One region of the Paenibacillus sp. FSL R5-0912 genome, then DNA from elsewhere that is predicted to be linked to it. Evidence: riboswitches for the same ligand, from Rfam matches in the RefSeq annotation. Region 1 holds a riboswitch; each other region holds the start of a gene.
The links. A riboswitch is a leader RNA that binds a small molecule or an ion and turns the genes downstream of it on or off. The one in region 1 is predicted to bind thiamine pyrophosphate.
Positions count from the first base shown of each region.

Region 2: it holds a riboswitch for thiamine pyrophosphate, as region 1 does, so the genes downstream of both, R50912_RS02135 (ABC transporter substrate-binding protein) here and R50912_RS14785 (ABC transporter ATP-binding protein) in region 1, are expected to answer to the same signal.
Region 3: it holds a riboswitch for thiamine pyrophosphate, as region 1 does, so the genes downstream of both, R50912_RS10545 (thiamine phosphate synthase) here and R50912_RS14785 (ABC transporter ATP-binding protein) in region 1, are expected to answer to the same signal.
Region 4: it holds a riboswitch for thiamine pyrophosphate, as region 1 does, so the genes downstream of both, thiC (phosphomethylpyrimidine synthase ThiC) here and R50912_RS14785 (ABC transporter ATP-binding protein) in region 1, are expected to answer to the same signal.

Region 1 is NZ_CP009282.1:3,512,126-3,519,734, reverse strand. It holds gene R50912_RS14800 (amino acid ABC transporter substrate-binding protein) at 1-646, opposite strand, end outside; gene R50912_RS14795 (DHA2 family efflux MFS transporter permease subunit) at 907-2,427, opposite strand; gene R50912_RS14790 (TetR/AcrR family transcriptional regulator) at 2,773-3,447, shown strand; TPP riboswitch at 3,516-3,618, shown strand; gene R50912_RS14785 (ABC transporter ATP-binding protein) at 3,731-4,513, shown strand; gene R50912_RS14780 (ABC transporter permease) at 4,494-5,270, shown strand; gene R50912_RS14775 (ABC transporter substrate-binding protein) at 5,267-6,346, shown strand; gene thiM (hydroxyethylthiazole kinase) at 6,422-7,219, shown strand; gene thiD (bifunctional hydroxymethylpyrimidine kinase/phosphomethylpyrimidine kinase) at 7,247-7,609, shown strand, end outside.
Region 2 is NZ_CP009282.1:486,763-494,371, reverse strand. It holds gene R50912_RS02160 (response regulator transcription factor) at 1-572, opposite strand, end outside; gene R50912_RS02155 (EAL domain-containing protein) at 670-1,707, opposite strand; gene R50912_RS02150 (pyridoxamine 5'-phosphate oxidase family protein) at 2,002-2,439, opposite strand; gene R50912_RS02145 (MFS transporter) at 2,600-3,808, shown strand; gene R50912_RS02140 (hypothetical protein) at 3,854-5,314, shown strand; TPP riboswitch at 5,385-5,495, shown strand; gene R50912_RS02135 (ABC transporter substrate-binding protein) at 5,627-6,709, shown strand; gene R50912_RS02130 (thiamine-binding protein) at 6,763-7,056, shown strand; gene R50912_RS02125 (ABC transporter permease) at 7,053-7,609, shown strand, end outside.
Region 3 is NZ_CP009282.1:2,514,656-2,522,264, forward strand. It holds gene icd (NADP-dependent isocitrate dehydrogenase) at 1-615, shown strand, start outside; gene mdh (malate dehydrogenase) at 781-1,722, shown strand; gene R50912_RS10520 (hypothetical protein) at 1,818-2,243, shown strand; gene R50912_RS10525 (hypothetical protein) at 2,420-2,593, shown strand; gene R50912_RS10530 (amidohydrolase family protein) at 2,644-3,798, opposite strand; gene R50912_RS10535 (NUDIX hydrolase) at 3,902-4,330, opposite strand; gene R50912_RS10540 (SDR family oxidoreductase) at 4,539-5,411, shown strand; TPP riboswitch at 5,607-5,709, shown strand; gene R50912_RS10545 (thiamine phosphate synthase) at 5,823-6,485, shown strand; gene thiS (sulfur carrier protein ThiS) at 6,482-6,685, shown strand; gene R50912_RS10555 (thiazole synthase) at 6,769-7,533, shown strand; gene thiH (2-iminoacetate synthase ThiH) at 7,565-7,609, shown strand, end outside.
Region 4 is NZ_CP009282.1:158,153-165,761, reverse strand. It holds gene R50912_RS00815 (ROK family glucokinase) at 1-692, opposite strand, end outside; gene R50912_RS00810 (DUF438 domain-containing protein) at 932-2,197, opposite strand; gene R50912_RS00805 (DUF1858 domain-containing protein) at 2,212-2,439, opposite strand; gene R50912_RS32945 (class I SAM-dependent methyltransferase) at 2,608-3,405, opposite strand; gene thiC (phosphomethylpyrimidine synthase ThiC) at 3,572-5,266, opposite strand; TPP riboswitch at 5,435-5,541, opposite strand; gene trxB (thioredoxin-disulfide reductase) at 5,614-6,567, opposite strand; gene R50912_RS00785 (tetratricopeptide repeat protein) at 6,631-7,609, opposite strand, start outside.

The DNA.
Region 1 (7,609 bases):
CATTGACGGTTGCATCAATCCGGCCGGAGGTCAGCAGATCAATCGCCTGATTGAAGCCCTCTGTGGATACAATCTCTGCCCCGTTATCCGTTGCAATCTTACCGAGGTTGCTTGTCAGGGATTGGCCGGCTTTCTTGCCTTTGAGGTCCGCGAATGATTTAATGTCTTCATTATCTTCACTGACGATCAGCACAGCCTTGGATACGATATACGGATCGGAGAAATCATATTTCACTTTGCGCTCATCCGTAATGGAAACTTCGTTGAAGATCGTATCGAACCGCTTGGCATCCATACCGGCAAAAATACCGTCCCACTGTGTCTCGATAAACTCGGCTTCCACGCCCAGACGTTTAGATACCTCTTCAGCAATTTCCACATCGAAACCGGTCAGCTTGCCGTCGGCATCATGATACGTGAACGGGGCATAGGTGCCTTCTGTTCCGATACGCAGCTTGCCGCTGGCTTTGACAGCTTCCAGACTATTCTGCTCAGCAGGTGCAGCACTATCTGTAGCCGCCGCAGTGGGTTCAGCCGCCGCATTGCCGCCTGTTGCTGAATTATTGTTATTGTTATTGTTGTTGCCGCATGCCGCAACCAAGGCCATGGTCAGGAGCAGCAGAATTGTCAGACTAAGTTTTTTCATAAGATTAATCCCCTCTCATCTCTCTTTATGTTCCGGAATTGCCGGCAAAATGAATCGTAACACTGAGCAGTTACATCCGTCAATAGTTTTTCCGATAATAAACATCGGATTTATGCTCTATCGGTTTTGGATAGTTTTAGCTTGCCCCGAAATTGCAATTCTTCATCAGTGGGGGCAAACGAAATGATCAAAGCGCAAATCAGCGACCCTCCAGTAAAGGAGAGTCGCCGCCTTACTTCTTATGAATGTTAATGCACCTATTAACCGTGCATGATTTCGGGCACCACTTTCTCTTTGGAGCCTCCGCTTTCCGATTTGCGGCCCCGGCGCAGCAGCAGTCCAAGGACGGCACCGCCTAAAGCGACAAAAATCATAATGTGGAAGGTATCGGCAAAGCCTTGGGCCAATACAGTCTGCTTGGCCAGCTGGAGGGCTTCCTTTGAGGCTCCGTCCACCGTCTGCCCGGCAGCGGCTGCCGCCTCCTGCATTTCAAGACCACGTGCAGAAGTTCTGGCCGTCAGAATCGTAACCAGTGTCGACACTGCAAGCGAGTTAATAACCTGCTGCATGGAGTTGGTGAGAGAGGTTACCCGGTTGACGAGATTACCTGGCGCTTTGTTCAGCAGATGCGTATTCATCGGCATCATCATCATCCCCATCCCTGCACCGCACATGATTAGCGGAAGAATGAGATCACGGCTCTGGGTAGTCAGATCGACATGGGAATACTGGAATAATGCTCCTGAGACCAGACTGAGTCCACAGACCACCAGCCAGCGCACCCCGATCCGGTCGAACAGAATGCCGGCAATTGGCATCATCAGCCCGGAAGCAATGGCCTGCGGCAGCAGGGTTAGGCCGGTATCAAATGCGCCGAAGCCGCGCGCCTGCTGCAGAAACTGCGGCAGTAGAAATAAGGCGCCATATAAGCCGAACTGGGCGATCCACTGCACGATAATTCCGGTGGTGAAATCCACAGATTTCAGAATTCGCAGCTCCAGCAAAGGGGTCTTGGAACGCAGCTCGGCAATGACAAAGGCAATCAGTGCAACAGCTCCCAGGGATAACCCGATTAGCGTTTTGTCCGAGGTCCAGCTCTGCGCCCCCTGACTTACACCGTAAGTGAGTGAAGCAAACGCCAGCGGTCCGAGAACCATTCCGAATTTATCCATGCCGGGAACGGTGTTCTTCGCCGCATTCGGCAGCTTTCGCAGCCCAATCAGCACACAGATAATACCGATGGGGATATTAATCAGGAAGATCCAGCGCCAGGAATGATATTCCACCAGCCAGCCGGACAGTACTGGACCAATCGCGGGTGCGAACAGCACGGGAATCCCCATAATTCCCATAACAACGCCGACTTTACTCTTGGGAGCCAGTCTGTACACATAAGCCATCCCGACCGGGAGCACACAGCCCCCTCCGAGACCCTGCAATACCCGGAATACGACCAGCCATTCTGCACTGCTTGGCGTTGCACACAGAATGGAGCCGATCGTAAACACAATAACAGCTGTCAAAAAGACGTTCTTAGCCCCGAACCGGTCAGACAGCCAGCCTGACAGCGGAATGACCGAAGCCTGCGCCAGCATATACCCGGTTACAACCCACTGCAGCGTATGCAGGTCTGTATTGAAATCCACCACTAGTCTGGACAATGCCACATTCATTGCGGTACTGTCCAGCACAACCATAAATACGCCGGCAATAATAGCCAGCAGCGGAACTAGAATGCCGGATAACCGGAAATCGGCATCCTGCTTCAAGGTCTGATTCATACTCCTTCTCCTCCTGAATTGTCCGCAGTCAGCTACGTTGACCTGCGGGCAGGTTTGTCTATATAATTAGTGAACGGACAATTGTCCGTTATCGCATTTCATAGTCTACGGACAATTGTCCGATGTGTCAATTGTTTTACATAATTTCCTGTAAACAACACACAAGTTACCAGTGAATTACTTCGGGCTAGCGGAATAAGTCAATTCCCCCTCACTTGATTCGTTACCGGCAGTATAGAGATTTATTAGAACTCACTGTAGGCATAAATGTTGTTTATTTTGCAGCTTTGATTCATGGATAGCCGGGTATCCGGATGGATTGTTGTATGACTGAAAGGGGATATTATGAAAAAAACAGAAACGAAAGTTGAACCTGTAACATCAGCAGCTCCCGAGAACACAGAGAACACAGGGCACGCAGATAACGCTGCAAAAGAACCCGCCGATCCTTATATGCAGCGGATACTCGAAGCGGCCCGCCAGCTGTTCACCGAGAGCGGCCTCGAAGCTGTCAGTATGTACGGCATCGCCAAACGGGCCGGCATAGGACAGGGATCGCTGTACCGCCGCTTCACCGATAAGGGCGAAATCTGTTCGGCTCTGCTGCTGGACAGCACCGAGCAGTTTCTGTCGGGGATGGAACAGCAGCTTGCTGCCAGCGCCGGTGAAACGGCTGCCCTCGCGCATCTGCAGAGCAGCATTGAGCAGGTCGTTGGTTTCATTGAGCAATATGCGGAGCTCTTGAATATGATCAAATCTGAATTCACAGGCAAGAAGCAGCTTACCCAGTTCGAACATCCTTTTTTCCAGCGGCTCGGGAGGATTATGAGTGAACTTCTGCACCGTGCATCCGCGAATGGAGAGATTATCGGGATTGATCCCCGCTTCGCTGCCACAGCACTGATCTCTGTACTTAGTCCCGATCTTTACCTGTATGAACAGAAACGGAACGGCTCCTCCAAAGAGGAAATCTCGCAGGGAATTGTTGCATTGTTCATAACCGGCCTCTCCAAGCGCTGAGTACAGGCTCTTTACAAGCGGAGGAATTATGGTATATTAAGTAGCAATTACGAATTCAATAGCGCCTGTTATTTCACTAGGGGAGTCGGCCGACTGAGACGGAGCTTAAGCTCCGGACCCTTGGAACCTGATCTGGATCATACCAGCGGAGGGAAGTGGAGCAGAATGTATCAGCGGTTCCGCGTCTTTGCAAACTGACTGTACCTTCAGACCCATTCATTTCCTCCGGAAATGGATGGGTCTTTCTTGTTTTCGTAGCGTAATCACTTTTCCCTAAGGAGGCTTGCTTCCCCATCCTATGATCAACATCGCGAACCTGTCCTATTCTTTCGGCGCAGCTTCAAGGGCTCCGGTCTTCTCCGAAATCTCCATGAAGGTCCGCCGCGGGGAGTTCATCTCCGTCGTGGGGGCCAGCGGCTGCGGCAAAAGCACGCTGTTCAAGATTATCGCCGGCCTGCTGGAACCCGGCAGCGGCGAGGTTGCACTGCACGGGCAACCGTCCAAAAACGCCTTGGAGCGGCTCGGCCAGGTCGGATATATGCCGCAGCGGGATCTCCTGCTGCCGTGGAGAACCGTGCTGGACAATTGCCTGCTGCCCTGGGAACTGAAGCGGAGCGGCTCCAAAGAGGAAGCCGTTATCCAGATCCGCAGCATGCTGCAGCAGTTCGGTCTTGGTGAGACCGGAGCTGCGTATCCGCATGAGCTGTCGGGTGGCATGCGCCAGCGGGTTGCGGTGCTCCGCACCCTTGCCGCCGGGAATGAGCTGCTCCTGCTGGACGAGCCGTTCGGGGCGCTGGACGCCATAACCAAGCGGGAGCTTCACCGCTGGCTGCTGGAATTATGGTCGGGACTGGAGAAGACTGTGCTGTTCATTACCCATGACCTTGAAGAAGCGCTTCTGCTTAGCGACCGCATCTATCTGATGACCGGCGGTGCCGGGGGCGGTATGCAGGAGTTCATCACCGGTCTGCCCCGCCCCAGACATCACAGTCTGAATTACGAACCGCAGTTTGTTGCCCTGCGGAAGGAGTTGGAGCTGAAGCTGAATGACAACCGTCTTTTATAGAAGATTGCTGCGGGAATACAGCCCGGCTATTCTGCTCGTGCTGCTGATCCTTGCAGTCTGGGAAACGGTGTCCCGGCTGGGGCTGATTCCTCCGTTCATCCTGCCGGCCCCCACTGCCATCTGGAGCGCTCTGATGGAGGAGCGGCGTCTGCTCTTCGGTGTGCACCTGCCCGCAACGCTGCTTGAGGTACTAACAGGCTTCGCTCTGTCCGTCTTCTGCGGCAGTCTGCTGGGAACGGGCATGCATCTATTCAGGCCGATGGCCAAAGCGCTGTATCCGCTGCTGATTATCAGCCAGACGATTCCGCTGGTTGCCCTCTCTCCCCTGTTTATCATGTGGTTCGGCTACACCTTGTGGAGTAAGGTCGCCGTAGTGTTCCTGACCGCCTTCTTCCCGGTGGTTGTCGGCACCTACGACGGGCTGGGCAAGAATACGGAGCAGTACCGCGAGCTGTTGTTGACGCTTGGCGCGAACCGCTGGCAGATTCTCCGCAAGGCTGCTGTTCCGCTGGCCCTGCCGTCCTTTTTCTCCGGACTGAAGCTGTCGGTAGTGTACTGTGTCATCGGCGCTACCATCGGCGAATGGCTGGGTGGCAGCCAGGGGCTCGGTTACTTCAGCCGGAGAATGGCCGGCAATCTGCAGAGTGCCGATATGTTTGCCGCTGTTGTGCTGCTGTCCGCTCTTGGGATCACTCTGTTTCTTTGTATTGCTACGCTTGAGAAGTTATTTTTGAAGAAAAGAGGACGTTATTCATGACTCCAATCCGCTATACCCGTTATCTCTACCCCCGTAGTGCTCAACCTTATAAGTTGCTGCCTTATGTACTGCTCCTGTCTGTTCTTTTGGTTCTGCCCGGCTGCGCCGGCAATAACGGGCCGGCTGGCTCCGGCTCATCATTGGCATCATCCGCTCCGGCGGCAGCCGCAGACGGTACAGCCCATAAGCTGACGATCATGCTCGACTGGTATCCTAATGCCGTTCATTCCTTTTTGTATGCAGCTCAGAGTGAGGGGTATTTTGCCGAAGAGGGGCTTGATGTTGAGATACAGATGCCTGCCGACAGCAACGACGCGCTGAAGCTGGTAGCTGCCGGACAAGTCGATCTGGCCCTCAGCTACCAGCCGCAGGTGCTGATGGCCCGGGGAGAGCAGATTCCGGTCAAATCCGTCGCCGCTCTGGTACGGCATCCCCTGAACCATCTCATGGTTTCCGCAGACAGCGGAATAACCCGCCCCGGAGAGCTCTCAGGCAAGCAAGCCGGTTACTCCTCCATTCCGCTGTATGAAGCCATGCTGCACACTATGATCCAAACCGATGGCGGCGATCCCGCCTCCCTGAAGCTGATTGACGTTGGCTTTGAGCTTATCCCTGCCCTCTCCACCGGGCGTGTGGATGGAATTATGGGCGGCTTCATCAACCATGAGCAGCTGATATTAGAACAGGAAGGCCATCCTGTGCGTTCGTTCAATCCGGTAGACTACGGGGTTCCTGATTATTATGAGCTGGTGCTGGTCGCAAGTGACCAGGGTCTACAGGATTCCTCGGCATATTTCCAAAAGTTCATGAATGCTGCGCGCAAGGGTCAGCAATTCGTCACTAAGCAGCCGGAGCAGGCGCTGAAGCTTCTGCTGGAGCATCAGGATGCCACCGCACCGCTTGATGAAGCCATCGAGAAGCGCAGCCTGGAAATTCTGCTGCCGCTTATGGACGCCGGGTCACAGCCCTTCGGATATCAGGATACCGCTTCCTGGGAGAATGTCCGTAAATGGCTGAGCGAGGGCGGTCTGCTGGCAGAGGAAGTTGACAGTGCAGATGCTTTTATTAATTTATAGAACATGCTTTCGAAGTTAGTTTTGCGAAATGATCTCAAGCATGCGTATGCTATCAAACTTTCAGGAGGAATAATCATGTCTTTTGTATCTAAGGTACGGCAGGCAAATCCGCTCGTACATAACATTACCAATATTGTTGTGGCTAATTTCACCGCTAACGGACTGCTGGCGCTGGGGGCTTCCCCGTTCATGGCCGACGCACTGGAAGAGGTGGCGGATGTTGCCGCGATGTCCGGGGCGGTCGTGCTGAACATCGGTACACTGAATGAAGCCGCCATCGCTTCAATGGTGAAGGCCGGACAAGCCGCGAACCGGCATGGTGTCCCGCTCGTGCTCGATCCCGTTGGAGCAGGCGCTACACCGTACCGCACTGACGTTACCGCGAAGCTGCTCGGTGAGCTGCAGCTGACCGCTCTGCGCGGCAATGTGGCCGAAGTTGCCAATGTCGCCGGAGAGAGCTGGGCGAGCAAAGGCGTCGACGCCGGAGCAGGTGACGGCGATGTGATTGCCTTGGCGAACAAGGCTGCGCGGAAGCTGGACTGCGTGGTGATCATCACCGGCAAGGAGGATATCATTACCGACGGCACGCGCACCTACATCGCCAGCAACGGCCATTCCATCCTGACCCAAGTGACGGGAACCGGCTGTCTGCTCAGTGCCGTAGTAGGCGCATTTCTTGCAGTAAGCGGCGGGAATGTGCTTGAGGCAGCTGCCGAAGCAATCTCGTTCTACGGCGTGGCAGCCGAGATTGCCGCTGAAGCCGCGGAAGGACAAGGACCCGGCAGCTTCCAGATGGAGTTCCTGAATCAATTGTCCCTGGTCACACCAGATATCTACAGCAGCCGGTCACGCCTGCAGCTGCTTGAACAATAAACCGCACCTTATAGAGGAGAATATCCGATGACCCTTATACGTAAAGCGTTAACGATTGCCGGCTCTGACAGCGGCGGCGGTGCCGGTATCCAGGCTGATCTGAAGACCTTCCAGGAGCTTGGAGTCTACGGAATGTCCGCGCTCACTGCGGTCACGGCACAGAATACCTTAGGCGTTCAAGGTGTATATCCGCTGGAGCCGGAAGCCGTTGCTGCACAGCTGGATTCTATTGGGAGCGACTTGGCGCCAGATGCCATTAAGACCGGTATGCTGTTCAGCAGTAAGATTATCGGTGTTGTCGCGGATAAGGTGACAGCGTACGGCTGGCAGCAGCGGCTTGTGATCGACCCGGTAATGATTGCCAAGGGCGGGTCCGCTCTGCTGCTGCAG
Region 2 (7,609 bases), 3.0 Mb from region 1:
AGTGTCTTGTCGCCTTCAATATAGCTTTCGCCCCAGACGGCTTCATAAATCTGCTCCTTAGTCAGAACCTGCCCAAGATGCCGCAGCAGGTAAGAGAAGATCTGGAACTGCTTGCCGGTAAGCATAATCTCCCGCCCGCTCGCAGCTTCCATAACTACACTGCTGCCCGGCCTGACCACCAGATGCTTAAGCATTATGGGAGCAGGTGCAGCAGTGCCGCTTCTTCTTAAGAGGACCTCCATTCTGGCCGCCAGCTCATCGGGATGAAACGGCTTGGTCAGATAATCATCGGCGAAATCCAGTCCCTGTAGCTTATCGTCAATAGAGGTGCGAGCCGAGAGCATCAGGATCGGCAGCTCCGGATAGGCCCGCTTCAGCCGTTGACCAACGGTGAACCCGTCAAGTCCCGGAAGCATCACATCCAGTATCACCAGTTGGCAGCCCTCAGCCGCTTCCAGCGCGCCTTCTCCGCTCTCCAGCCAGCGGACAGCATACTCCCGTTCCCGCAGATCCGCTGATACTGCGTTGCCTATCTCACGGTCATCTTCTACATATAGTACTGTAACACCCACGCAGAATTTCTCCCCTCTCTCCTTCAAGTAACATAACAAATCCCCGGAAACAGGCAGTGTTCAGGGCTGCGCTCCGGGGAGAATGGATCTTGCTAATTCAGGCACTGAATCCGAAATGTGCCGGCGGCTTCTCTTCCGGCTTCCCGAAGAGATACCCCTGCCCCAGATCCATGCCGAGGTCACGGCAGAAGAGAAACTCCTCACGGCGCTCGATTCCCTCGGCGAGCACCTTTGCACCGAAATCCCTGGCCCGGGAGATAATATCCCGCAGAATGGTCTGCTTGCCCTTATTCTGATCGCAGAAGCTGATCAAATCACGGTCGATTTTGACATAATCCGGCTGCAGGCTGGACATCAATTCTACCGTCGAATACCCCGCACCGACATCATCCAGCGCAACCAGCATCCCCTGCTGGCGGTATTCGGCAAAAATGGCGCGGAGATGCGACATATCGTTTATTTTTTCCGTTTCCACCACTTCAAATACATAATCCTCGGGATTCTGATCCAGCCGCTGAATCGTCTCAAAGGTATGCGTGAGACAGTACTTAGGATTATAAATAGAGGAGGGCAGGAAGTTAATGAACCGCTTGATGCCCTTCGGCAGCATTCTTGCACTCGTCTCAATGGCTGAGATCCTGGCGGCGCGGTCAAGAAAGGAATGGAATCCTGTGCGCCGGGCAATCTCAAACAGCTCATACGGCTGAAAATGATTCCCTTGCGGCAGCGGCCGCAGCAGCAGTTCAAAGCCAATAATCTCTTCGGAGAAATTCACAATCGGCTGCATGTGGCTGCAGAAATCATGGCTCATAATAATCGAAACCAGATTCTCGCTGGAAAAGCGGACCTTCAGCTGATCGAGAGTCAGCCAGCGCTCCAGAGAAATGCGGGCTCCTCTGCCCTTAATACACAAAGACAAGGAGATCTGCTGCTGCTCCTCGAATACCTCCAGCCGTCCTAACAGATCCAGCAAATCTTCTTTGGAGCGGTAGGGGATGATACAGGTCCTGCTTGTCCCGAATACTTCATATCCTGCATTCCTTACCGCAGCGGCAAGCGGAACAGAATAGGGGCGCAGCTTCAGCTCCCCTTCATCTTCAATCGGGTCTATGTCAGCGCAGTCAACACAATTCATAGCAATCGCCTCCGCCTCAGGATGTCAAAATACTGAGGCAAGTATAGCATGGTTTCCCATGTCCCATCTATTATTTGCGAGATGCACAAGTGGAAACGGATACCGTCCTTTTTAAAGGACGGTATCCGTTTCAGCGAGAAATAGAAGGATAAGTTATCGTGTGAAACCTGTAACTTCTTATATTTGCACAACACGGCGAGGCCTTTCCCGAACCCTACGGCTCAGGAAAGGCCTGATCATAAACATTGCCTCTATTATTATAATGGACCGGGTCCTTTCAGTACCGTTGCTTACTTACTTGGATACCGCAGTTGCTCCCTGCCATACACCGTGTTCCTTATTTTTACCCATATATTCAATCCGTGTCGGAGATAGCTCCAGGATTACATAGTCGGGATCATCCGGTCCCTTGAACCATTGCTCCAAGGATGTGTTCCATACTTTCGAACGCAAACCCTCATCTTTGGTGACAGCTACTGTGGCTTCAATCTCCAGCACATCCTTGCCGCCACCCTGCTCGTAACCCAGCAGCAGGCAAGCATTCGGATTATCCTTAAGCTCCTCTACCTTATGGGTCTTGCGGTTCGTAGCCAGATAAATGTTCAATCCGTCATGAAATACCGCCATATAACGCACCTTAGGTTTGTTGCCGGCTTCTATCGTGCCGAAGGACCCGAACTTGTTGTCATCCAGCGCCTGTATGATCGTTTTCTCCAGCTCTTTGTTATCCATTGACGAGAAAGCTCCTTTCGAATTCATGTGAACATAAGTTTATATATTCACATCCGCAGTTTGGATTTATTATAAAAACTGTGCTTATTATAGTGTACCCGTTCGGTTCATAATGAATCCGGATTATGTTCATAAATTCACCCAGAAGGAGTCTCTCCCCTTGAAAAAATTAATCTGGATCGGCTGTCTCTCCTATTTCGTCATCGGGCTTGCCCATGTGGTACTGGGCTCTATTCTGCCTGTGCTGCTTCAGCATTATGACCGCAGCTACAGTGCCGGGGGCGAGCTGATCTTCAGCCAGTTCGGCGGCTTCCTCGCCGGTGTGCTGGTCTCGCCGCTGCTGAACCGCCGCTTCGGCAAACGCGGCGGCATCCTGATCGCCACCGGGCTGCTGGTCTGCGCCGAAACGGCGTACGCCTTCCTCCCGCCCTGGGGCTGGATGTACGTGATTGCGGTTGCCGCAGGCTTCGGCTTCGGCATGATCGAAGCCGTCATCGGCACGATTATTATCGCCGCGATCACCGAAGGGACGGCAATTGCCATGAGCCGGCTGGAGGTGCTGTTCGGTGTAGGCGCGCTGCTCATGCCGCTGGCCGCAAGTCCGCTGATTGCCGCCGGCAGCTGGAGGCTGGCTTTCCTGATCGTTGCCGCCTTTTCTCTGGTTTCACTGCTCTTCTGGGCGAAGAGCAGCTTCGGTCCGCTCCAGGGTGTGCTGGATGAGCGGCCTTTACGCACTGCCGCTGCCGCTGCCTTCGCAGACGCAACAGCACCCGGAACAGTATCCGTTGCCGGTAAATCCGGACGCCTGCCGTACAAGGGCAAACAGTGGGTACTCCTTGGACTGTTCATCGTCTTCTTCTTTCTCTATGTAGGTACCGAGATGAGTCTGGTCAATTTCATGCCGGCGATCTTCATCGCCAAGCTGGGCATGAGCGAAGCTGCGGCAGCGCTGACGGTTACCTTCTTCTGGCTGGCTATGTCGGCGGGCAGACTGTTCGCCGGTGTGGTTGCCGAGCGGATTTCCTACCGCATCTACGTGCTCCTCAGCTGCTTCGCCGCTTTGCTGCTGCTGGTTATTTTCCCGTTCGCCGAGCACCGGATTGCCGCATTCGCCGTCATTCTGCTGCTCGGGCTGTTCATGTCCGGCATCTTCTCCATCGCCCTAGTCTTCGCAAGCAAGCTGCTGCCCGGTGCGGAGGAATCCACGCCAAGCATCATGATCGCCTCGGGCGGAATCGGCGGCGCGGTGCTGCCGCTGCTGACCGGCTGGTCCATGGACCATATGCAGGTGGCCCAGACCTCAGGGCTTCTGGCCGCTTTTGCCGCCGTATTATTCCTGCTTAGCGTGGCTGCCTGGAAAATCGGGTAATATAGCAAGAGATCAATATCCTGTGAATAAGGACGGAATCCCTATATGGCTGAGCTGCACTCCGACAGACCTGAACCGCTGCTGCATACTGCATTGCTGCAATTCATTTTCCCCTTCTCCCTCAAGGCCGGACAGGACCAAGAACTGGCCCAGCGTCTGCAGCAGGACGGGTTTACGCGTTTTTTTCTCGATAACAAGGATCTTGAGCATGCCTATTACGGGGAGGGCTACTGCGTCTCCCATGAGAGAATGGAGCGCAGCTACCTGCCGTTCGCCGCTCATGTCCTCTTTCCGCGTGAGAAGGATGCTGATTCCTTCCGCCGCTTTTCCCGGGTGAACAATCTGCAGTGCCAGCTTGAAATGCCGTTTCAATCCGTAAATTTCCGCGTGCTGTCCACGGATGTGTTCCTCTGTCCGTTTGATTTGGGCTTCCTGACCATAAGAACGGCTATTGAAGAAGAGCATCTCTCCTTCAGCACTGCGCTGGAATTCGCCGACCGCTTCCGTACACTGGAGGACGTATCCTACCAGGATAAGCAGTCCTTTATCCATTGTCATAAGAAGTCTTTCGGCCAGGTGGAGGATTTCGTATTCAAGAATCTGATTGCCGGGCTGGAGCCGTTTCTCGACCCTGCGGAGATCGATGGCGCGTATTTCGAGACCTTGCCTTTTTTCGTGGACGAACGGATGCTGGTGCAGGCTTTCTACGGCTTCAACCGCGAAGAAGAATCGGAGGAGATCAGTACCCTGCTGCGCTACCGTGCCTCCCAGCTGGATGGGCTGAGTATGGAGGGCAAGCCTTATACCAGTGCCAGCGATCCCGAATATATCGAGCAGTACACCTCTGAACATTGCTACAGCCGCTGGGGGCCGGACACCTATTATATGACCAATGAGCAGACCTTCTGCTGCCTGAGCCGGGCCGAATCTGACATCGCCACCCCGTTGATTAACCAGATGTACGGGGAGTATTATTATGGGCTTCTGCTGAGTGTTTTTCATAAAATCGTGCTGCTGAAGCTGGCCAATCTGCATTCCCGGCTGCGCATCAACCACGATTATGACGAGATCGAGAATCTGATCTTCCTGATTAATAAGTTCTCGGCCAAGTTCTACTTTCTGGAGCTGATTTCGCAGTCGCAGGGACGGGAGATCTTCTTCCAGCTGCGCAAGGTTTACGGCAACGACGCCCTGTTCGATGAAGTGAAGATGACCTTGAATGACCTGTTCCAGTATCAGGATAAATTCCAGGCCAAACGCCGGGATACGCTGCTGATGGTCCTGACTGTATTTACGGTAATAAGCGGGATTTACGGGATGAATCAGGTCATTGAGGACTTGAAGGCACCGATCGATTGGAGCAAAATGCTGGAGTACTCTGCGTTTGAGTACCTGGCGCTGTTCCTCACCTTCTCCGGGATCGCAGTCAGTCTGGGCCTGACGCTGAGAGAGGTGTGGAACGGAATACGCAGCCGCCGTAAGAAGCGGTTCTATGATAGGGATTGAGGGGGAGGCTGGACAACCAGGAAGCTGGCGTCTATAATACACCGTAAGAACATAGCAATACCCGTGAACTTCATAGAACCAGGGGTGCTGGAATTGGCCGGCTGAGATTGTATCCCACAAGATACTGACCCTTATACCTGATCTGGATAATGCCAGCGTAGGAATCTTCATTCAACCCCGAGCCCCTTCATAGGCCTGAAGTTGAGCTCACCTTGCGCAAGTAACTGGCGTCCCGGTCTCCGGGGCGCTTTTTGGTATGGGTTACTCTGAATTTTGGAAGACTAGGGATTGCTGGAAGGAGAGAGAAGAGAAATGGGAGTCAAAAAAGTATTACCGCTGCTGCTCAGCTCTATGCTGGTTATTGCGATAGCCGGATGCGGGGGCGGAAACAGTAACGCAGGAAATGCCGGAGGCAGCACACCTGCCGCCGGGAGCAGCACCGCTACACCTGAAGCAACCGCAGCCGCCAGTACCACCGACGCGCCTATAGAGCTTACCCCGGTTAAGATTGCGCTGGACTGGACGCCGAACACGAATCACACCGGCCTGTATGCCGCCAAGGAGCTGGGGTATTACGCTGAGGAAGGTCTGGATGTAGAGATTGTGCAGCCTGGCGCTGCCGGGTCTGACACGATGGTTACTTCCGGTGAAGCCCAGTTTGGCATCAGTGCACAGGAGGCGCTCACCCTGGCCCGCCTGCAGGATGTGCCGCTCGTATCTATCGCCGCTATCATTCAGCATAATACCTCCGGCTTTGCCGCTCCGAAGGACCGCAATATTAAGACGCCGAAAGACTTCGAAGGCAAAACCTACGGAGGCTGGGGCTCTCCTGCGGAAGAAGCGGCCATGAAAGCGATCATGGATCCGGAAGGCGGAGATGTCAAAAAAGTGAAGCTGGTAAACATTGGTGAATCCGACTTCTTCACTGCGGTGAAACGCGATATCGACTTTGCCTGGATCTTCTACGCCTGGACCGGGATCGAAGCCGAACTGCGCGGCGAGCCGCTGGATATGCTGTACCTGAAGGATTATGCGCCGCAGCTGGATTACTACACACCGGTGCTGACCACCAGTGAGAAGGAAATTGCCGAGCATCCGGAAGTGGTGAAGGCTTTCCTCAAAGCTACGTCGAAAGGATATCAATACGCGATCGATCATCCGGAAGAGGCGGCCACAGTCCTGTCCGATGCAGTGCCTGATCTTGATCCCGAGCTGGTGCTGGCCAGCCAGAAATGGCTCAGCCCGAAATACAAGGACGATGCCGCCCGCTGGGGGGAGCAGAAGCTTGAAATCTGGCAGAATTACGCAGAGTGGATGTACGGCCTGAAGCTGCTGGACAAACCGCTGGATGCCGCAAGTACATTTACGAATGAATTTTTGCCGGAAGGCCAGTAAACACCGGGTGGAATAATACTGACCCTAACTTACATGAGAGGAATGAATAATAAATGGCTAATACACTGCTTAGCATTCAGGTAATTCCCAAGACTCCAAACAATGAGGATTCGATCCCTTACGTGGACACTGCGATTGAGGTAATTCAGAAGTCGGGGGTCAAGCACCAGGTGAATCCGCTTGATACTACCATGGAAGGCGAGCTCACGGAGCTGCTGGAAGTTGTACGTCAGATGCATGAGGCACTGATTGCCTCCGGCAGCCCGAGCGTGATCTCCCAGATCAAGATCGCCCATAATCCCAGCGGTATTAGCATGGACAAGCTGACGGAGAAATACCGGCCGTGAGAAGCACCTGGAGACAAATCTGGCCGCCCCTTGTGGCGGTCATCTTTTTTCTGGGCGCATGGCAAATTGCGGTATCGGTGTTCCATATCCCGGCCTGGCAGCTGCCGAGCCCGTCCGATATCGCGCGTGAATCACGCGGCAACGCCTCCGGGATCTGGGCGCATACGGCCGCAACGCTGCGCCTGACCCTGATCGGCTTCCCGGTCGGCACCGGCATCGGCCTCATTGTCGCCCTGCTGCTCCATCTGCTGCCCTGGCTCAAAAGAGCACTCTATCCGCTGCTGATCCTCAGCCAGAATGTGCCCTCCATTGCCCTTGGACCGCTGCTGATTATCTGGTTCGGCTTCGGCCTGCTGCCCAAAATCGTCCTGATCACCCTCGTCTGCTTCTTCCCAGTTGCTGTAGCGGCCATGGGCGGGCTGGCGCAAAGCGACCGGGTAATGTTGAACTATATGAAAATGGCCGGCGCAAGCAACTGGCAGATCTTCACCAAGCTGGAGCTTCCCGGCTCCCTGCCCTCCCTGTTCTCAGGGCTCAAAATCTCCGCGACCTA
Region 3 (7,609 bases), 1.0 Mb from region 1:
GTTCACAAAGGCAATATCATGAAATTCACCGAAGGCGCATTTAAGAACTGGGGCTACGAAGTGGCTGAACAGGAGTTCGGCGACAAGGTCTTCACCTGGAACCAATATGATGTCATCAAGGAACGTGAGGGTGAAGCTGCGGCGAATGCTGCCCAGAAGGAAGCTGAAGCAGCCGGCAAAGTTATTGTCAAGGACGCTATCGCCGACATTGCTCTGCAGCAGGTATTGACCCGCCCGACCGATTTCGATGTCATTGCGACGCTGAACCTGAACGGGGATTACCTCTCCGACGCACTGGCTGCGCAAATCGGCGGCATCGGTATCGCTCCGGGAGCGAACATTAACTATCTTACGGGACATGCTATTTTTGAAGCTACTCATGGTACCGCACCTAAGTATGCGGATAAGGATGTTGTGAATCCGGGTTCGGTTATTCTCTCCGGCGTTATGCTGCTTGAGCATCTGGGCTGGCAGGAAGCAGCTGACCTGATCTACAAGGGAATGAGCACCGCCATTAACAACAAGACGGTTACTTATGACTTTGCCCGCCAAATGGAAGGCGCTACAGAGCTGAAATGTTCCGCCTTTGCTGACGAGATTATCAGCAATCTGTAAGCAGACTAACCGGTATTTAACAAGTATAAGCTGCACACACGTGCAGCTTATACTTATGCTTGTGCATCCGCCTGCCCATTCAACATCATTGGTTCATGCTCCGGGGCAGTCTTGCGAAGTGAAATGAACGAAGTGTATGCTATCCAACCTTTAGGAGGTCTTCCTGTGGCCATCAAACGTTATAAAATCACTGTCGTAGGTGCCGGCTTCACCGGCGCGACTACGGCGCTTATGCTTGCCCAGAAGGAGCTTGGCAATGTAGTGCTGCTCGATATTCCTCAGCTCGAGAATCCGACCAGGGGTAAAGCGCTCGATATGCTGGAAGCCGGGCCTGTGCAGAAATTCGATGCCCAGATCACCGGAACTTCAAGCTATGAAGATGCAGCCGATTCCGATATCGTCATTATTACGGCAGGGATTGCACGTAAGCCCGGCATGAGCCGTGATGACCTGGTCAACACCAATGCGGGTATCGTGAAGTCGGTCTGCGAGAACGTGAAACGGGTGGCCCCCGAGTCTATCGTGATCATTCTGAGCAATCCGGTCGATGCGATGACTTATGTAGCTTACAATGCGCTCGGCTTTCCGAAGAATCGCGTAATCGGACAATCCGGCGTACTCGATACCGCGCGTTACTGTACATTCATCGCCCAGGAGCTTAATGTTTCGGTTGAAGATGTACGCGGTTTCGTGCTGGGCGGCCATGGGGATGATATGGTTCCGCTTGTGCGTTATTCCAGTGTTGGCGGTATTCCGATCGACACGCTGATCCCAGCGGAACGCATCGCTGAGATTGTGCAGCGTACCCGTGTCGGCGGCGGTGAAATTGTCAGCCTGCTGGGTAACGGCAGCGCTTATTATGCGCCTGCAGCGTCACTGGTTCAGATGACGGAAGCAATCCTCAAGGACAAGAAACGGATTATTCCGGTAATCGCCCTGCTGGAAGGTGAATACGGATACGATAATTTGTTCATGGGTATCCCGGCACTCCTGGGTGCAGATGGCATCGAGAAGATCTTCGAGCTGGAGCTTACGGCAGAAGAGAAGGCGGCTCTGGATAAATCAGCCGATTCTGTACGTGCGGTCACATCAGCAGTAACTGTGTAACTAACGTTAGCCGGCAGCTGCTGAAGCCCCCTTTTGCAAGCTGAATCGGGACTTTGCTTCTGCTTAATCCTATAATGTAAACGGAGGAGATTGGTATGGACCGTATTTTCTATTTCCTGCATATGATCGGCACACTGGCGCTTGGCTTCTATCTGGTATTGCCGTTTATTCTGAGCGGGACGGCGAAGCTGTCTTCCCCTGCAAAGGAAGGCACCTTGAGTGCCATCGGCGGATTCAACCGCTTTGCCCAGTATGGACTAGTTATCCAGCTGTTGACCGGAGGCTATATGATGTCCAAGGGTGACTATTCTGTCGCCTGGATGATCGTTGTAGTTGTGCTGCTCCTAGCGATGTTTGCGCTTGGCGGCATCATGAGTAGACCTCTGCGCCTGGCTGCGGCCGGAATGCGGGAGAACCGTGATGTCTCTGCCGAAACCGCCAAGATCCGGACCATGAGCCTGCTGCTGATGGTCGTTCTGGTTATCATGATCTTTTTCATGGTGTACCGGCGCCTTATTTAAACCTGGCTCTGATTTATTAGGAAGGACCGGGAGTATCAGAGGCTCTGGCAGCTTAGGCTGTCAGGGCTTTTTGTTGTGTATGACACTGAATCAGATCCGTCTGAAGGACGATATGTTCTTGTCTCAGGACCCCCGCTGAATTCCCCGGAAGATGGGCCAAAGGAGGGACAATGTATGTGAAAAATCGAACACAAGGTGCCTCCGTGGAGGTAACCGGGCCAAGTGTAGCTGACGGATGCGTAGAAGGCCCTGCTGGAGGTAACGGCGGCGAACAAGATTATTGCATTGAAGGCAGCGGCGGATCAGCTATAGACAGGACTGCAGAGAACCATACTGGGCATATAAAATAAAAAAGGCCATTTTCCTCGTGGAAAGCGGCCTGTAATCAAACGAGATACCTCTATTTCGATACGATCCTGCCGTCCATCATCACAAATCTGACTTTCCGGAGACTGGCTATATCCTTAAGCGGGTCGCCCTCAATCACAAACAGATCCGCCTTCTTGCCAGGTTCAATTGTTCCAATCTCATGTGCCAGATTGCAGATCTTCGCACCGGTTGAAGTGGCGGCTGTGATAATCTGCATCGGGGTGAGACCGGCTTCGCCTAACAAACGGATTTCCTCCCAGGGCATTCCAAGCCTGTACCACGGGCTTATTTCTTCAATAAAATCATCCCCGAGGCCAATCTCTCCGCCAGCCTGGATGAATCTACGGACATTATCTTGTCCTTGTTCTAACAGCGGAGCGCCGAATTTGTCCTGAAACATCTTCGCTACAGTGAGCGTGGGAACGATCCGGATATTGGAGGCTACCATTTGCCGGATCAGGTCATCGTCCAGCCGGTCGTAAATCATATGCGCAGCATCGTTAATTCCCGCATTTACCAGTATCTGAAGGTTATGCGAGCTGGTTACATGAGCAGACACATAAGCACCCATGCTCCGGGCTTCCCGGCAGATACTCTCCAGAAGCTCCTGATTCAGCTGCGGCAGTCCGATTGTCCCGGGATCATAACCGTCTTCCAGCGCTGTTTTGATACAATGTATCCCTTGTTCTAATACCTCGCGGACCTTCAATCTGGCTTCATCCGCACTTCCAACTCCGATAGGGGCCTGCCCGCCATACCCGCCGGGAGCCGTGAAGACTTTGCCGGTTGTGATTATTCGGGGAAAAGATCTGCGGTCCAGCGCTTTTGTATGTACCATCACGTCATCAAGCGTTGCTGCAGTTGTCATCCCCTCGTCACGGATCGTGGTTATTCCTTCTGAGAGGCAGGCAGCTAAATATTCCTTGTGGTACCCGTGAAGCGGCTCGTTATTAATGAATTTGAAGCCGGTGTGTGCATGGGTATGAATAAATCCCGGCAGGACGACAAGCCCCTCAAGATCTATCACCGTGACTGGGTTATGCTCCAGCCTGCTGCTCCCTTGCCCGGCAACCGTACCGAACCGGCCATTAACAATTTCAATGCTCGCGTTGTACAGCGGCGGACGCCCGGTTCCGTCGATTAACGTCGCGTTAGTCAATCGTATAATTTCATTTTCATTTCCCATGGCAGAACTGACCCTCCCGTGAAGACTGAAGACTTCCAAGAGAAAGTATAGGATATAAAAATGTCCGGATATATATAATATTCTCATAGAAACCGTTCATTACTTACCGTATCAACCCTTCCAGCTCAAAAATGCCGTGTTCCTGAAAGTCAGTGATAATCTGGGGCGTCAGCAGGGTGAGTAATTCACTTAAAGTGCACCAGCGGTAATCGGTATGCTCTTCCGAGAGCTGGATTTCGTCACGGGCTGCACGGCATAAATAGGTGATAATCACTACCTGTCTTGCAGGGTCCGTGAGCAGGGTTACCGCGTAAAGGATACGTTCTGTCGTAAACGAAAGTCCGGTTTCCTCAAGAATTTCTCTTTCCAGTGCAGCCTCCAGGCTTTCACCGAATTCGATTTTGCCTCCGGCACATTCCCAGCTTCCGGCACCTGCAGAATCGGCGGCAGCCCGCTTGACGAGGAGGATTCTGCCCTGGTACAGGATGACACCTTTGTCGGCAACGATGATGGTTTTTGATTTTTTGGACATGAGGATAACTCTCCTTCTGCAGGCTCTATAATGCACCGGGGAACGCGTTGGACTGAAGATTTTCTGTTTGGCCGGCTGCCCTATGTGGTAAGTAAAATAACGTAAAGCGTTTTTTGCTAGGTAAGTATGATGCATAAACACCAGACTTTTAGCCATCCTAACATGATTAGTAAAACAGTATAACGGTACAGCGAAAGGAGAATGGATTATGCCAGACACCAGCAAACAACCCGTCAAAACCCTGCCTCCACAGGTACAGGACCAGCAGCCCGGAATTGAAAGCGAGATGAACCCGCTTCCGGAGTTTGAAACCTCGGCTTACAAGGCAGCAGGCAAGCTGCTGGGCAAGGCCGCGCTCATTACCGGAGGGGACAGCGGAATCGGTCGTGCCGTCGCCGTTCATTTTGCCAAAGAAGGGGCGGATGTAGTGATATCCTATCTGAATGAGCATGAAGATGCGGAAGAAACCAAACGCCAGGTGGAGCAGGAGGGGCGGAAGTGTATTCTGATCTCCGGTGATATCGGAGTTGAGGCCTTCTGTCAGGATCTGATTAATAAAACCATTGAGGGACTCGGCAAGCTGGACATCCTGATTAACAATGCGGCAGAGCAGCATCCGCAGGATAAGATTGAGGACATTACCGCCGAGCAGCTGGAGCGGACGTTCCGGACGAATATATTCTCCATGTTCTATCTGACCAAGGCAGCGATGCCCCATCTGAAAAAAGGCTCCACGATCATCAACACCACATCGATTACGGCGTACCGTGGCAGCCCGCAGCTGCTGGACTATTCGTCCACCAAAGGAGCGATTCTCAGCTTCACCCGCTCCCTGTCGATGAATCTGGCGGACAAAGGTATCCGCGTGAACGCGGTAGCACCGGGACCGATCTGGACGCCGCTGATTCCGTCTACGTTTGACGCGAAGAAGGTTAGTGAATTCGGCGGCACCCAGCCGATGAAGCGTCCGGGACAGCCGGAAGAGCTGGCGCCGGCCTATGTATATCTGGCTTCTGACGATTCCTCTTATGTGAGCGGTCAGGTCATGCATGTGAACGGTGGCGAGATCGTTAACGGCTGACCATGGGCACTGCTTTGTAAGCCGGATAAGTTTATACAGGTTTAAGGCATCAAAGGTTCAAACAGATGAAAAGTCAGCCGGAAGGCTGGCTTTTTTGCCGCTTAAACCTGCTGGATTTAATAACTGAATCTATTAAAGAATAGCTCTTACAGGAATAATATGCTAATATACAAACTGCAAGAACAATAGAATATGAACGATCACTAGGGGTGCCGCAAGGCTGAGACGAACATATCTGTTCGGACCCTTTGAACCTGATCTGGTTTATACCAGCGTAGGGAAGTGGAGAATGAATAATGCAGCGGGGGTAACGGCTTACCCGGTATTCCTGCTTATATTCCGGACTGCTTCCTGATACAGGGGGCGGTCTTTTTGTATTTTCCGGAATGCCGTATAGAGGGGGAGGTGAAGGTGTTGAAAGAAATCCATTTGATCTCGGACGGGAGGCTGAATCCGGAGCAGTATGCCAAACTGGCTGCTGCTGTACATCCCATGGTGGATTATATCCATCTCCGGGAAAAAGCTCTGTCCGCACAGGAGCTTCTGGCTGCCGCAGAGCGGTTGCTGCAAGCGGGGGTTCCGCCCTCTAAGCTGGTCATTAATGACCGGATAGATGTGGCTTTGGCAGCAGGGGCAGCCGGCGTCCAATTGGCCTGGCACAGTCTGCCGCCTGTCGGGGCGCGCGGCATTGCCCCGGGCCTGCGGCTGGGCAGGTCGGTGCATTCCCAGGAGGAAGCGGCACGCGCTGGACGGCAGGGAGCGGACTTCTGTCTGTATGGACATGTATTCCCCACGGCCTGCAAGCCCGGACAGCGGGAACGGGGCCTGGCGCAGTTGGAAGTGGCCGTCCGCTGCAGCAGTATACCGTTGATTGCCATCGGAGGCATCACACCGGGCAATACCAGGTCAGTTCTGTCAAAGGGTGCTGCCGGAATAGCCGTAATGTCCGGGATATGCGGAGCGACGGACCCTGCTGGCGCCGCTGAGGCCTACAGATCATCCGTTCAGGCCGCAGCGTGTGCTGAAGTCCTGAATGAAGCCCCCGCACCGGGCAAAGGAGGTGAACAGGAATGAATTTGACTGTTAACGGACGCAGCGGAAGGTATGAAGAGAGCTGCCGGACTCTGGCTGATCTTCTGGCCCGCCCGGAGTGGACCGGGAAGCTGGTTATTGTGGAGCTGAATGGTGAGATTGTCGGCAGGGATGCTTATGGAGATACCTTTCTGGATGAGGGGGACCATGTTGAACTGGTTCATTTTGTCGGCGGAGGCTAGGCGGGCCTTGCACGCGCAGCAGACGGAACAATGCAGATACGTAATTTAGCTTAAGGCAGTGACTTATCACAGGAGGCGATATGATGCAAGATCCATTGGTAATTGGAGGAGTTACTATAACGAGCAGACTGTTCATCGGGACCGGAAAATACAGCCGCAACACCCTTATTCCCGAAGTGATTGCCCGCTCGGGATCACAGGTTATTACGGTTGCCCTGCGCCGGGTAGATCCGGAGAGCAAGGAGAATATCATCAGCCATATTCCTTCCCACATGACCCTGCTGCCCAATACCTCTGGTGCACGCACCGCAGAGGAAGCGGTACGCATTGCCAGGCTGGCAAGGTCAGCGGGGCTGGGAGACTGGGTGAAGATTGAGGTTATCAATGATCAGAAATATCTGCTGCCTGATAATACCGAGACGATCAGAGCCACGGAAATCTTAGCTGCTGAGGGTTTCGTTGTTCTGCCCTACATGAGTCCTGATCTGTCAGCCGCACTCCGGCTGAAGGCGGCCGGAGCTGCAGCCGTCATGCCGCTGGGAGCGCCAATCGGCTCTAACCGCGGGCTGCAGACCAAGGAGCTGATCCGGATTCTGATATCAGAAACGGGTCTGCCCATCATCGTGGATGCTGGTATTGGCAGACCCTCCGAAGCTGCTGAGGCGATGGAAATGGGCGCAGCCGCTGTGCTGCTGAACACGGCAATTGCCACCGCCCGGGACCCGCAGCTGATGGCGGAGGCATTCCGCGAAGCGGTGTCGGCGGGGCGGAAGGCCTATCTGGCCGGGCTGGGTCCGGTGGAAGAGACAGCCGCAGCTTCTTCGCCGCTGACCGGATTTCTGGCCTGACTGATGCTGTTTAAGAAGAGGGAGGAAGGACATGAGCTTTTATGATAGGCTGAACCGGATGGACAAGCATTCCTAT
Region 4 (7,609 bases), 3.4 Mb from region 1:
TCATCGCCTGCCTTGGCAGCGTCAAAGACTTCCTTGGCCGCAATCTTCTCCACCGTGGACAGAGTGGTGCGGTCCCCGCGGGCCACTGCATCATTCGCCATGCGGATAATGCCAGTCGCAGAGGAAACGGTTTCCAAACAGCCCATGTTCCCGCAGCCGCACTGGATAGCTTCCAGATCGGGAACTACTGTGATATGGCCAAGCTCTCCGGCCAGACCGGCAAAGCCTTGATACACCTTGCCATTGATAATAATTCCGCCACCTACCCCTGTACCCAGCGTATAGCAGACGCAATTCTCAATGCCGCGTCCTGCACCGCTCCAAGCCTCGCCCAGCGCAGCGACATTGGCGTCATTGTCTATTTTGACAGGCTTGTTCAAACGACCTTCCAGAATGGAACGGATCGGCACATCTCTAAATCCTATGTTGGGCGCAAGGATGATGATTCCTTCACGAATATTCGTAAACCCGGCAAGCCCGGCTCCCACACCGGCAAGCTGTTCCCAGGAATACGGAGAGTCCTCCACAATCAGGCGCACATACTTCTCGATATTATCGATAACGGCATCGACGCCGTCTGCGGTCCCCGTTGGACCTTCGTAAGTGTGCAGCAGGCTTCCCTCGGCATTGCAGATTCCAACCTTAATCGTGGTTCCACCTAAATCCACGCCAACGTAGATATGTTCAGACATGTTACAAGCCACCTTTTTCTATGCTAAAATAGTTAATCCTACGTACCCACTATAATAGAAGCCTCCCCTGCGGTCAAGGAAAGGCGATACACCCGGGGGAATGTTCTTCGGGAAGCGGTATGGGATGTTTTTACATGCTTCATCTGCGGACAACCCGCCTAACAAAAAGACCTTCTCACCGGGCAGGCAAGAAAGTCTGAAAGTAATCTTCTATTGCCCTGGTCCCTGTAAATCTGCCATTATTCCGACAAAATACGCTTTTGCCCCTCTAAGGCACGGATCGGAGCAATATTCTGTGTGAATTCCAGCGTCCCCATATAGCGGCCGGTCTCATCACGTACTGCGAAGTAGCGGATATAGATGAATTTATCTTTGATGGCAATCCAGAAATCCTCAGCATCCTTAACGCCTGCCTTGAAATCCGCCAGCAGCTTCTCCACCACATGTACGCTTTGCGGCGGATGACAGTTCTGCACCGTACGGCCGATAACCGCCTTGGTCCGGGCGAAGATCCGTTCCTTGCCATGCGAGAAGTAGCGGACCACATCGTTCTCATCGATAAAAGTCAAATCCACCGGCAGATGATTCATCATCGTCTCGAGTTGATGGAGCGACAGCAGTCCGGTCTCAAAACGGATGAAGCCCTGCGGCGATGCGCCTTCCCCTTCCCCTTCGTCCTGACTCTGGGCACCTTCCGGTTCAGCGGCACGCGCCGGAATCCATTCCTGCTCCGGCGCGGTCAGGCAGAAGCCGATCTCGTCACTTTCGCGGGCGATTTTGACCCATTCATCCTCAGTCAGCTTATCGAGCGCCATCGGCAGCAGAATATTCTCTTCTTTAAAGATCATCTCGTTGACTTCTTTGATAATCTCATCCAGTGAAGCTGCAATTTGCCCAGACTCTCCGTTATAAGCGCTGAGTCCTTTCTTAGCTTCCTTAATCATATTGCGGATCCCGTCATCCACGCCCCACATTACCTTGGTTGGGCCATAAATGCCGTACTTCTCTAAGTAAGGAAACAGCAGATTCTCCTTGCGGCTGTAATGCTTGTCGAGATCAAGCAGCAGACTCAGGTCTTCCAGCAGCTTGAAAATGATCTCTTCGCTGGCGTTCTTCTTGAACTTAGCTGTATGCAGCTCCAGCCGGAAGTTAACCAGCCGTTCAATCTCACGGTTCTCCAGCTTAAAGGTATGCACCGGATGTCCCGGCTGCTCTTCAGCCTTCGAGGAGCGGTGAATCTGCTCAATTGAGCCTTTGAAGATGGCTGTATGCACGGAGCATAAACGCTGCACCTCCTCTACGGGAATGCCCTCTTCGGTCATCAGGGAATGCTCCATGGCGGATATTTCGGCTACAGTCACATCGCCTACCGCTTCTGCAAAACGCGCCTTCACTTCCTCTACACTTTTACCCGCATGCAGCTCCTTGATGATTTCTCTCAGCATAGCCTGACGGCGTGTCTGCTCCGGTACATCCACTTCACGGTTATTAATCAGTTCGCTCATTATATTCTCTCCTTCTATTCAATAATCTCGAAGCCGTGCTGCTCAAAGGCCAGGCGAACGGTTTCCAGCTCTATTCTCTTTAATTTCATGCCCTTGGATAATGTCATGAACCTGCCTGCCGTCTGCAGCATTCCAGGCTTCGTTATATCATGGAAACCCAGACCGGCCATAATATCTACGGCTTCCGGGTGCCTGGTTACCAGCTCCAATATAGACTCATCTAGCTTCAACACTTTGCTCATGATTCTGCACACCTCACAATTGAGAATTCTTCTCAGCAACAGCTTAGCATAGGGCAAGGGGGTAAATTGTGATTGCAGTCACTAAGTATAAAATAACCCCACAACATATTAGCTTTTAAGGAAAAAGCTGCCCGTACGCCTGTTACAGCATAGGGACAGCTATGTATGTTAAGAATTCACAGAATTCAAGGCTTCAGCTATGAAAAGCGTACATATATAATTCCTTTGCAGGGTGCCGCCATTCCGGCCGATCAGCTTATGTAACCTGGCGCTTAATTCAATCTGCTCCGCTTCCTTCAGCCCGATGAACCCGTTGCAGGTCCGCAGGAAATTAACGAAGCTATCCGCGTCATCCCTGCTGTCCCAAGGATACCGGTAGACATCCGGTGCCCTGAAATCTCCGCTGCCGGTTAGCTCGGCTACTGTCCGTTCCACTCTCTGTTCAATTACATCCCGCTTATTAAACCAGAATACCTCATACTCCGCACAGACCTTGGCAATCTCTTGCTCCATCTCACTGTCTCCCTGCAGATAAAAATTCCAAAAGAGCGCGAGCCGCCCTCCCGGCTTCAGCAGCCTTCCGCATTTCGCATAGCCTTCCGGCTGCGGCACCCAATGAAAGGCTTGAGCGGAGAAGATCAGGTCGAAATCCTTCTCCGGCCCAGACCAGTGCTCGAATCTGGAGGTTACGAATCGCACGTTTTTATCCTTATGCTTCTGTCTTCCCAATTCCGCCAATTGCGGGCCCGGTTCAATACATAGCAGCTCATACCCGCGGTCCAGGAATAATTCGGAGGCTTTACCGCTCCCGGCACCGATCTCAAGAATTCTGGACTCCGTAGTCAGAGAGGCTTCTTGTACAATCTGCTCAATCAGGGCGAATGGATAACTGGGTCTATACCTATCATAGTATTCAGCCGCTTCATTGAAACGTTCGCTTTCCTTGAGCCAGTCCTTGTTCCTCATTTGATTCACTCCCTATCCTTGGATAATGCTATTTACGCCAACGCTTGTGCTTGGTTTCACATAATAGGGAGAATGAATCTTGTGCTATTCGAGCATAAGAAAAGCTGCCCTCACGCCTTTTACAGCATGGGACAGCAGGGAAATAGCTATACGAGACTTGCCTTTTTTACAGCGACCTGCTCAATCTGTAGGAATTACGGATATCATGCGAAATCCGCATGCTGCAGAATTTAGGACCGCACATAGAGCAGAAATGAGCTTGCTTCGCCCCCTCCGCAGGAAGCGTCTCATCATGATACTCCAGCGCCCTTTCCGGGTCCAGAGAGAGATGGAACTGGTCTCGCCAGCGAAACTCGAACCGCGCCTTGGACAGCGCATTATCCCTGTCCTGTGCACCCGGATGCCCCTTGGCGAGGTCTGCGGCATGTGCAGCAATCTTGTAGGTAATGACTCCCTCGCGCACGTCATTCTTGTTAGGCAGACCTAAATGCTCCTTGGGTGTAACGTAACACAGCATAGCCGTCCCGAACCAGCCGATCATCGCCGCCCCGATGGCTGAAGTGATATGATCATAACCGGGTGCAATATCGGTAGTCAACGGGCCAAGAGTATAAAATGGGGCTTCCCGGCAAATCTCGAGCTGCTTGTCCATATTTTCCTTAATCTTGTGCATCGGCACATGCCCCGGACCCTCAACCATTACCTGAACGTCATGCTTCCATGCCAAGGCTGTCAGCTCTCCCAGCGTCTCCAGCTCAGCGAATTGTGCTTCGTCATTGGCATCTGCAATAGAACCCGGACGCAATCCGTCCCCCAGAGAGAAGGCCACATCATACGTCTTCATAATCTCACATATAGCTTCAAAGTGTGTGTATAGAAAGTTCTCCTGCTGATGGGCAAGGCACCAAGCGGCCATAATCGAGCCGCCCCGTGATACGATTCCTGTCATTCTTCCGGCTGTTAACGGAATATAGCTCTTCAAGACTCCGGCATGAATGGTGAAGTAATCCACACCCTGCTCCGCCTGCTCAATCAGCGTGTCGCGATAGAGCTCCCAGGTTAAATCCTCGGCTATGCCGTTCACCTTTTCGAGCGCCTGGTATAAGGGCACCGTGCCGACAGGCACAGGAGAATTGCGTATAATCCATTCACGGGTGGTATGAATCTTAGAGCCGGTGGAGAGGTCCATGATAGTGTCTGCCCCCCAGCGGGTCGCCCACCGCATCTTCTCCACTTCCTCCTCAATAGAAGAAGACACCGCAGAATTTCCGATGTTCGCATTGATCTTCACCAGGAAGTTACGGCCAATAATCATCGGCTCGCTCTCGGGGTGATTGATGTTGGCCGGAATAATGGCCCGTCCGGCGGCTACCTCATCCCTTACGAATTCCGGCCGGGTATTCTCGCGGATCGCGATATACTCCATCTCCGGTGTAATGATCCCTTGACGCGCATAATACAGCTGGGTAACATTGCGGCCCGCACGTGCCCGCAGGGGGCTCCGCTGCAGCCCTGGATAAGCTTCTTCGGGTGGCCCACCCCTGCGGATTCCATTATCCTCCGGCTGCACAGCTCTTCCGGTGTATTCCTCCGAATCGCCACGCTCCGCAATCCAGCCTAAACGGTGCGGCGGCAGCCCCCTCCGAATGTCAGCTTCTTGCGCAGCATCGGTGTAAATTCCGCTGGTGTCATAGACACGAAGCGGTTCGTTCTCCTCTTCCCCGGCAACGCCCTCCGTTCTGCTGAGGCTGATCTCCCGCATCGGAACCTGAATATCCAGGCGCGAGCCCTCTACATACACTTTGCGGCTTGCAGGAAATCGGGAAAGGTCCACCTCTTCGTTCTTCATCATTTCTGGCATTCTAATCTCCTCCTCTTCGCTCTATGAGCCAATCAGATAAGATTTCACGCAGCAGACTGAGCCGAAGAATCATGTATAGCACAAGGCATACGAATTCTTGCAAGTCAAAAAGCCGCTCCACCTGGAGCGGCTTTATCAAAGGAACAGCCCAATAAGACTGTATTCAAAAAAGGTCCGACTCCACTTTCCTACGCTGGTATGATCCAGATCAGGTTCAAGGGTCCGGAAATTCACTTTTCCCGTCTCAGCCTATTCAGGCTCCCCTAGTGGGTATCTTATCTAATTAAATACATTCTACTGGTATAGGTTTTTTTTGTAAACCCGTCAATAACAAGAACCTTCTCCGGTTATTTATCGAGCGATTCGCTCCAGTCATGCACCATCGTGCCTTCCAGGAACTTCTCGGCATCCATGGCGGCCATACAGCCGGTTCCGGCTGCCGATATAGCTTGACGGTAACGCGTATCCTGCACGTCGCCGCAAGCGAATACACCGGGAATATTCGTCTCTGTGGTGCCCGGATTAACCACTATATAGCCATTGGCATCGGTGTTAATCTGCCCGCCTAAGAAAGCGGTATTCGGTGTATGTCCGATAGCGACAAATACACCATCCGCTTCCACCAGCTCCGTAAGTCCCGTCTCATTGTTAAGGACGGTGATGCCCTTAACCCCGGTATCACCAACGGTTACCTCCAGCGGCGTGCGGTTCAGTGCCCATGACACCTTGCTGTTGTCGCGCGCGCGGTCCTGCATGATCTTCGAAGCACGCAGCTCCGGACGGCGGTGAACCAGCGTTACGCTGGAAGCAAAGCGGGTCAGGAAGCTGGCTTCCTCCATCGCAGAGTCGCCGCCGCCGACCACGACAATTTTTTTGTTACGGAAAAAGAATCCATCACAGGTCGCACAGGTGCTGACCCCGCGTCCTACATTCTCCTGCTCACCCGGGATACCCAGGTATCTGGCGGAGGCGCCGGTCGAAATAATGACCGACTCCGCTTCCAGCACACCCATTCCGTCTACAGTCACCTTGAACGGACGCTGCGAGAAGTCCACCGACTCTACCCAGCCATTCTTGAATTCAGCGCCGAAGCGTTCGGCCTGCTTACGCATGTTGTCCATCAGATCAGGACCCAGAATTCCTTCAGGGAAGCCTGGAAAGTTCTCCACTTCTGTCGTCGTTGTCAGCTGTCCTCCCGGCTGCAAGCCTTCAATTACGAGCGGGCTCAGGTTCGCACGCGCCAGATAAATCGCGGCAGTCAGCCCGGCCGGGCCTGTTCCGATTACAATCGTTTTGTACATTACATTGGCCTCCTTACAAGTAGGTGTGAGAAACATATAGATTCTTATATTTGAAAAAAGGATTCAAATATTATTGGTGGACGGCGACAAGCCGTCCGTTCCCGGCAGCATGCCCTGGGTGTCGCATTCATTATCGATCCGCCGTGCATAGCGGCTTACCATGGAGACCGAGACGCCGTAACGCTGTGCCGCCTCGCGGAAGGTGACCGGACGCCCGTGCAGCCTGGCAGTCAGGTACTCCAGTGCCGCACACCAGCCGCCGTCATTGCGGAATAACGGTACATCCGGATACAGGCTGCCGATGAACTGCTTCCAGATAAACTCTGCATCCTTCTTCTGCGCAGCATCATACCTCCGGTCCATCATGGCCACCGTATGATCGATAATCCGCTGCCAGTCTTCCTTCCATTCAGCAGGGCCCTTGGGGCTGGAAGCCGCTTGCACCTGCTCTTCTTCAGGAGCTGCTGCTTCCAGATTCTCTCCAATCAGCCGCTGCAGGCTGAACAGCGCCGCCTCCTGCAGCCGGTCCTCCTGGAGCGGCTGATGCTCCAGAACTCCGCGCAGTACCTCGGACATCTCCTCATCCTCAATCCAGCGCAACGCTTCGGTCACCTGCAGCTTCGTGGAGGAATCACCGTAGCGCAGCGCCCAGAAGAACGAGGCGCGCAGCAGCGGATTGTTCCGTACTTCTTCGGTGAACTTGCCTGTATTCCCCTTCCACTGCTTGAGCTGCTCCTGGAAAGGCAATTGGTAATTATAGCTGACCGCAGGCATGGGTCTGTCTTCTCCACGGGCTTGCTGGAGCTGGGACAGGAAGAATGCCGGCACGGCCGACTCAGGGTCCAGCTTCGCAGCCTGTCTCCAGCAGCGCAGCGCTTCAGTGTAGAGGCCGCTGTTGCTGGCCGCTGCTGCGCAGTAATGATAGAGGCCGGCGTCCCCGGCGACCTCTTCATCCTTCAGCAGACGCCGGAAGTGGCTGTACGCTGCGGTATGCCTGCCCAGGATACCCATCGTGGTGGCCATTTTGAATACATGCTCCTGA